Regions from separate parts of the Micromonospora sp. NPDC005305 genome, predicted to be linked through region 2. Evidence: predicted binding sites of a transcription regulator. Region 2 holds the regulator's gene; the other holds the start of a gene.
What was found. Region 2 encodes HrcA, which represses chaperone genes, less so after heat shock. Its sites were predicted from a motif close to GGTTNGCACNCTCNNNNNGAGNGTGCNAACC; they were not measured.
Positions count from the first base shown of each region.

Region 1: the regulator HrcA is predicted to act here: its motif matches at 1,795-1,825, upstream of groL (chaperonin GroEL).

Region 1 covers NZ_JBEXGL010000004.1:159,858-163,475, reverse strand. Annotated here, with positions in the region: gene ABZS80_RS09005 (cold-shock protein) at 108-311, shown strand; gene ABZS80_RS09000 (hypothetical protein) at 428-1,747, shown strand; gene groL (chaperonin GroEL) at 2,022-3,618, shown strand, end outside.
Region 2 covers NZ_JBEXGL010000021.1:65,559-69,176, forward strand. Annotated here, with positions in the region: gene hemW (radical SAM family heme chaperone HemW) at 1-311, shown strand, start outside; gene ABZS80_RS26870 (DUF4870 domain-containing protein) at 351-974, opposite strand; gene hrcA (heat-inducible transcriptional repressor HrcA) at 1,207-2,229, shown strand; gene dnaJ (molecular chaperone DnaJ) at 2,302-3,444, shown strand; gene ABZS80_RS26885 (16S rRNA (uracil(1498)-N(3))-methyltransferase) at 3,446-3,618, shown strand, end outside.

The DNA of each region.
Region 1 (3,618 bases), on a different contig from region 2:
GTCACCCGATTCAGCGGCCGTCGCCGATCGCCGAACCGGTGGCTCGCCGGTGCCGGTCCGCCGGTTTCCGGGGTCGTGGAACGCCGCGCAGAGTGAGGAAGTGCACCGTGGCACAGGGCACCGTGAAGTGGTTCAACTCCGAAAAGGGCTACGGCTTCATCGCCGTCGACGGCGGGCAGGACGTCTTCGTCCACTTCTCCGCGATCGAGATGGACGGCTACAAGGCGTTGGACGACGGCCAGCGGGTCGAGTTCGAGATCGCCCAGGGCCAGAAGGGTCCGCAGGCCGAGCGGGTCCGCGTCATCGCCTGATCTACCGTGGCCGCCGCCCGATCGGCGGCCGACCCACCCCGACGAGGGGGCTGCGGCGCAGGCCCGCGCCGTGGAAGATCATGAGCCGTTCCAGCCGCCGCTGCTGAGGAGGGTTCATGTCCGACCTGCCCCCGTCGGGTTCCGCCGAGCCGGTGCCCCCGGCGTCGCCCGGTGCCCCGGTCGACCCGACCCGGTCCACGCCGCCGGCCGCCGCGCCGGCCCCGGCGTCGGGGCATGCGGTCGACCCCACCGCGCCCGGGTCCCCCACCCCGACCGACCCCGTTCGTCCTGCTGCTCCGGCCGACCCTCCGGTGCCGGCCCAACCCGGCCCGTCCGCCCCGGCCGGCTCGCAGGTCGGTCCTGGTGGGTTCACCGCACCCGGCCAGCCCGGCGCCGGCACCCAGCCCTGGGACCCGTACCCGGCCGGGCAGCCCTGGGATCCGTACCCGGCTGGGCAGCCCTGGGGCCCCTACCCGGCGTACCCCGCCGGGCCGCCGCAGGTCTGGGCCGGGCCGGCCGGTGGCGCTCCGCTGCCCGGCGCGGCCTACCCCGGCTACCCGCTGCCCGGCCAGCCGTACGGCTGGCACCCGGGCCTCGACCCGCAGGATCCGCTGGTCACCCCGCCGCACGCGGGCGTCGGCGGCTGGTTCAGCCGGTGCGGGGGCGCGCTGCGGCGCGGCTGGCGGCAGCTCCTGCCGATCATGCTGCTCACCCAGACCGTCCCGGCCACGGTGATCGCGGTCATCTCCCTCGCCCTCGCCCCGACGGAGCAGCCGGTCACCGGCGCGGACGGCACGCCGGTGCTGCCCAGCGGCTACTTCGAGCACGTGTTCGCCTTCTACGGTGCGGTGCTCCTCGCCGCCCTGATCTTCGGCCCGCTGCAGAGCGCCGGCTGGGCCGCCGGCACCTGGGTGGTCGCCCGCCAGGCGGCCGGGGAGCCGGTCGGGGTCGGCGCGGCGCTCCGCTACGGGGTGCGGCGCGCCCTCGGCCTCTGGGGCTGGACCATCGTGGCCTCGCTGCTGATCACGGTCGGCGCCTGCTTCTGCCTGCTGCCCGGCCTCTACGCGGCGTTCGCGTTCGCCCTGTTCGGCCCGATCTACCTGTTCGAGCGGCAGGAGCCGATCGGCCGGGCCTGGCGGATGTTCCACCAGCGGTTCGGCATGGTGCTGGGCCGGGTGGCGCTGGTCATCTGCGTGCTGGTCGCCGCCGCCGTGCTGGACGGTGTGCTCGGGCTGGTAAACCAGCTCGTCTTCGGGGTCGACCCGATGGGCGCGCCGGGCACCGCCGCGGGCGCGGTGACGCTGGCCGTGGTGGGCGCGGTGCTGGCGACACCGGCCTACCTGGCGCAGCTCGTCGGGCTGGTCGCCACCTACGCCGAACAGCGGGCCCACGAAGCCCCGGTGAACGCCGCCCGGCTGGCCGCGGAACTCGGCTGAGCGGGGGCAGCGTGCTTGCACTCGGCTAGGGAGAGTGCTAAACAAGTCATTGGCACTCGCGTACGGTGAGTGCCAATGGTCGGGGCGGTAGGGCCACGGCCGATCCGGTGCCGAGATGGCGCCGGAGCGGCACGGGGCCGGTCGTCGCGGGCTGTCCGGCCCGACCGAGGAGACGTCGTCGTCGCCAGGTGGCGACGTCCCAAGGTGCGTACACCAGACGGCCCATCCGGGGAACCCTCGGGTGGCCCGTGAGTGTCCAGGAGGACAACGCCGTATGGCCAAGATGATCGCGTTCGACGAAGAGGCGCGCCGCGGCCTCGAGCGGGGCATGAACCAGCTCGCCGACGCCGTGAAGGTGACCCTCGGCCCCAAGGGCCGCAACGTCGTGCTCGAGAAGAAGTGGGGTGCCCCCACCATCACCAACGATGGTGTGAGCATCGCCAAGGAGATCGAGCTCGAGGACCCCTACGAGAAGATCGGCGCCGAGCTGGTCAAGGAGGTCGCGAAGAAGACCGACGACGTGGCCGGTGACGGCACGACGACGGCGACCGTCCTGGCCCAGGCCCTGGTCCGTGAGGGCCTGCGCAACGTGGCCGCCGGTGCCAACCCGATGGCCCTGAAGCGGGGCATCGAGGCCGCTGTGGCCAACGTCTCGGAGGAGCTGCTGAAGCTCGCCAAGGACGTCGAGACCAAGGAGCAGATCGCCTCCACCGCCTCCATCTCCGCCGCTGACCCCAGCGTCGGTGAGATCATCGCCGAGGCGATGGACAAGGTGGGCAAGGAAGGCGTCATCACCGTCGAGGAGAGCAACACCTTCGGCCTCGAGCTCGAGCTCACCGAGGGCATGCGCTTCGACAAGGGCTACATCTCCGCCTACTTCATGACCGACCCGGAGCGTATGGAGGCCGTCTTCGACGACCCGTACCTCCTGATCGTCAACAGCAAGATCTCGTCGGTGAAGGACCTGCTCCCGATCCTCGAGAAGGTCATGCAGTCGGGCAAGCCGCTGCTGATCATCTCCGAGGACATCGAGGGCGAGGCCCTGGCGACCCTGGTGGTCAACAAGGTCCGCGGCACCTTCAAGTCGGTCGCCGTCAAGGCGCCGGGCTTCGGTGACCGCCGCAAGGCCATGCTGGCCGACATCGCCATCCTCACCGGTGGTCAGGTCATCAGCGAGGAGGTCGGCCTCAAGCTCGACGCCGTCAGCCTCGACATGCTGGGCCGCGCCCGCAAGGTCGTGGTGACCAAGGACGAGACCACCATCGTCGACGGCGCCGGCGACGCCGACCAGATCCAGGGCCGGGTCAACCAGATCCGGGCCGAGATCGAGAAGAGCGACTCCGACTACGACCGCGAGAAGCTGCAGGAGCGCCTGGCCAAGCTGGCCGGCGGTGTTGCGGTGATCAAGGTCGGCGCGGCCACCGAGGTCGAGCTGAAGGAGCGCAAGCACCGCATCGAGGACGCCGTCCGCAACGCGAAGGCCGCCGTCGAGGAGGGCATCGTCCCGGGTGGTGGCGTCGCGCTGGTGCAGGCCGGCAAGACCGCCTTCGACAAGCTGGACCTGGCCGGCGACGAGGCGACCGGCGCGCAGATCGTCAAGATCGCGCTGGACGCCCCGCTGCGGCAGATCGCCGTCAACGCCGGCCTGGAGGGTGGCGTCGTCGTCGAGCGCGTCCGCAACCTCGACCCGGGTCACGGCCTCAACGCCGCGACCGGCGAGTACGTGGACCTGCTGGCCGCGGGCATCATCGACCCGGCCAAGGTGACGCGTTCCGCGCTGCAGAACGCCGCCTCGATCGCCGCGCTGTTCCTCACCACCGAGGCCGTCGTGGCGGACAAGCCGGAGAAGACCCCGGCCGCCCCGGCTGGCC
Region 2 (3,618 bases):
TCGGCGGGGTGCGCTGGTGGAACGTCAAGCACCCGACCGCGTACGCGCAGCGGCTGGCCGCCGGGGAGTCGCCCGGCCTGGCCCGGGAGCTGCTCACGCCGGACGAGGCGCACATGGAGGACGTGATGCTGCGGCTGCGGCTCGACGACGGGCTGCCCCTGTCCGGGCTCGACGAGGCGGGCCGGGCGGGCGCCGAGCGGGCCCGGGTCGACGGCCTGCTGGACGCCGGCGCGTACGCCGCCGGGCGGGCGGTGCTGACCCTGCGCGGCCGGCTGCTCGCCGACGCGGTCGTCCGCGACCTGCTGCCCTGACCGGGCCCGGCCGGCCTGCGAGGGCCGGCCGGGTCGGGGTCACTTGATCAGGTTGGCCGACATCGGGTAGCGGTAGGGCTGCCCCTCGTTGGCCTTCACGCCGGCCATGATGCCGAACACCACGCCGATGATGACGGCCGCGCCGACGGCGAGGAACCCGACGAGGATGCAGCTCAGGATCCAGCCGACGACGCCCACGATCGACCACACCAGCTGGAAGTTGAGCGCCGAGACCGCGTGCTGGCGCACGGTCGGGGACTGGTTGCCCCGCGCCAGCATGGCAACCAGTGGGGGAAGCCACCCCAGCACGCCGCCGCTGACGAACATCGCCGCCGCCCCGCCGAAGTGCGCGACGAGGGCCCAGGTCTTGTCGTCGTTGTTGGCGTAGCCGGCGGGCGGCCCGTAGGCGCCGCCGCCCGGGTAGCCGCCGCCCGGCGGGGGATAGCCGCCGGGGGGTGGGTAGCCGCCCGACGGAGGCTGGCCGCCGGGAGGCGGGGGATAGCCACCGGGCGGGGGATAGCCGCTCCCCGCCGGTGCCCCGGACAGTGGTGCGGTGGGTGGTTCGCCGGCCGACGACGAGCCGTACGGTGCCGACGGCGGGGTCGGCTCCGGCGGCGGTGCGCCGGAGTCCCCCGCTCCGGGAGGGCGAGGAGGTTCAGTCATGGACGTCACGGTAGGTCCCGGAGGCAAGGGCGCACCAGAGCGACATCGCCCGGGATGTCCGGCTGTTCGGCCGTGGTGGGTCGGATGTGCGGCGGGCCGCACCGGAGGTGGGTCGCTGATCATCGCGTCGACGGGTCGGCCGACGTAGACTGGCACTCGCTACAGTCGAGTGCCAGACGCCCGGCGGACGCCGTGCGCCGGGGCGGACGAGGTGCGTCAGGAGGTGGGGGACATGGGTCTCGACGACCGCAAGCTCGCCGTGCTGCGCGCGATCGTCGAGGACTACGTCGCCACGCAGGAGCCGGTCGGCAGCAAGGCCCTGGTCGAGCGCCACCAGCTGGGCGTCTCCCCGGCGACCGTCCGCAACGACATGGCGGTGCTGGAGGAGGAGGGCTACATCCGGCAGCCGCACACCAGTGCCGGCCGGGTGCCCACCGACCGCGGCTACCGGCTCTTCGTCGACCGGCTCTCCCGGGTCAAGCCGCTCAGCCCCGCCGAGCGCCGGGCGATCGAGCGCTTCCTGGTCGGCGCGGTCGACCTGGACGACGTGGTGCACCGCACCGTCCGGCTGCTGGCCCAGCTCACCCGGCAGGTCGCCGTCGTGCAGTACCCCAGCCTGGCCCGCTCCAAGGTGCGCCACCTGGAGCTGGTGCCGATCTCCACCACCCGGCTGATGGTCGTCATGATCGCCGACACCGGCCGGGTCGAGCAGCGGCTGGTCGAGCTGCCCGGGCCGGTCGCCCCCGACGAGGTGACCGACCTGCGCCGGCTGGTCAACGAGAAGCTGGTCGGCAGCCGGCTGTCCGACACCCCGCCGCTCGTGCAGGCCCTCGTCGACGAGTCGACCCCGCAGCTGCGCCCGGCCATGGCCACGCTCTCCAGCGTCCTGCTGGAGACCCTGGTCGAACGGCATGAGGAGCGCATCGCGCTGGCCGGCACGGCCAACCTGACCCGGGGCGGCCTGCTCGACTTCCAGGGCTCGCTGCGCCCGATCCTCGAGGCGCTCGAGGAGGAGGTCGTGCTGCTCAAGCTGATCGGGGAGGCCGAGCCGAGCACCACCCGGGTGCTCATCGGCGACGAGAACGAGATCGACAACCTGCGCGCCGCCTCGGTGGTCAGCACCGGGTACGGCCCGGGCAGCACCATCGTCGGTGGGCTCGGCGTGCTCGGGCCGACCCGGATGGACTACCCCGGCAATATCGCCATGGTGAGGGCCGTGGCACGCTACGTGGGCGAGTTGCTGGCCCAGAACTGACCAGTCAGACCGACGGCCGGCTCCGGCCGACGACCGGCGCAACGCGAGACGAACATGAGGACACCGAACGCAGTGGCCAGGGACTACTACGGCATTCTCGGCGTGAGCCGGGACGCCTCCGACGACGAGATCAAGCGCGCCTACCGGAAGCTGGCGCGGCAGTTCCACCCGGACGTCAATCCGGACCCGGAGGCACAGGAGAAGTTCAAGGACATCAACGCCGCGTACGAGGTCCTCTCGGACGATCGGAAACGGCAGATCGTCGACCTGGGCGGCGACCCGCTGGCCCCGGGCGGCGGGGGCGCGGGTCCGGGTGGCCCGGGCGGCGCCGGCCCGTTCGTCGGCTTCCAGGACATCATGGACGCCTTCTTCGGCGGGGCGGCCGGCGGCAGCCGGGGCCCGCGGCCGCGTACCCGGCCGGGCGCCGACGCGATCCTGCGGTTGGAGCTGGACCTGAACGAGACGGCGTTCGGCGTCGAGGCGCCGATCACCGTCGACACCGCCGTGCTCTGCACCACCTGTTCCGGCGCGGGCACGGCGGCCGGCACCCACCTGGCCACCTGCGAGGCGTGCGGCGGCCGGGGCGAGGTGCAGTCGGTGCAGCGGACCTTCCTCGGCCAGGTGGTCTCCGCCCGGCCGTGCACGGTCTGCCAGGGCTACGGCACCACCATCCCGCACCCCTGCCCGACCTGCGCTGGCGACGGCCGGGTGCGCACCCGGCGCTCGCTCACCGTCAAGATCCCGGCGGGTGTCGAGGACGGCATGCGGATCCGGCTGGCCCAGCAGGGCGAGGTCGGTCCGGGCGGCGGCACCGCCGGCGACCTCTACGTGGAGATCCACGAGCGGCCGCACGACGTCTACTCCCGCAAGGGCGACGACCTGCACTGCCGGGTCACCGTGCCGATGACCGCGGCCGCGCTCGGCACCCGGTTGACCATCAAGACCCTCGACAGCGAGGAGACGGTCGACGTCAAGGCGGGCACCCAGCCGGGCAGCACCCTGCGGCTGCGCGCCCGGGGCGTGCCGCACCTGCGCGGCACCGGCCGGGGCGACCTCTACGTCCACCTCGACGTGCGGACCCCGACCAAGCTCGACGCCGACCAGGAGCGGACGCTGCGCGACTTCGCCAAGACCCGCGGCGAGGAGGTCGCCGAGCTGACCAAGCAGGGCGGCTTCTTCTCCCGGATGCGCGACGCCTTCAACGGGCACGCCTGACGTGTCGGCGCCGCTGTTCCTGGTCGAGGCGCTGCCCACCGGTGACACGCTGACGCTGGACGGCCCCGAGGGACACCACGCGGCCACCGTGCAGCGGCTGCGCGTCGGCGAGGAACTGCTGCTCGCCGACGGGCGGGGCGGCACGGCCGGCGCGGTGGTCACCGCCGTCGGCAG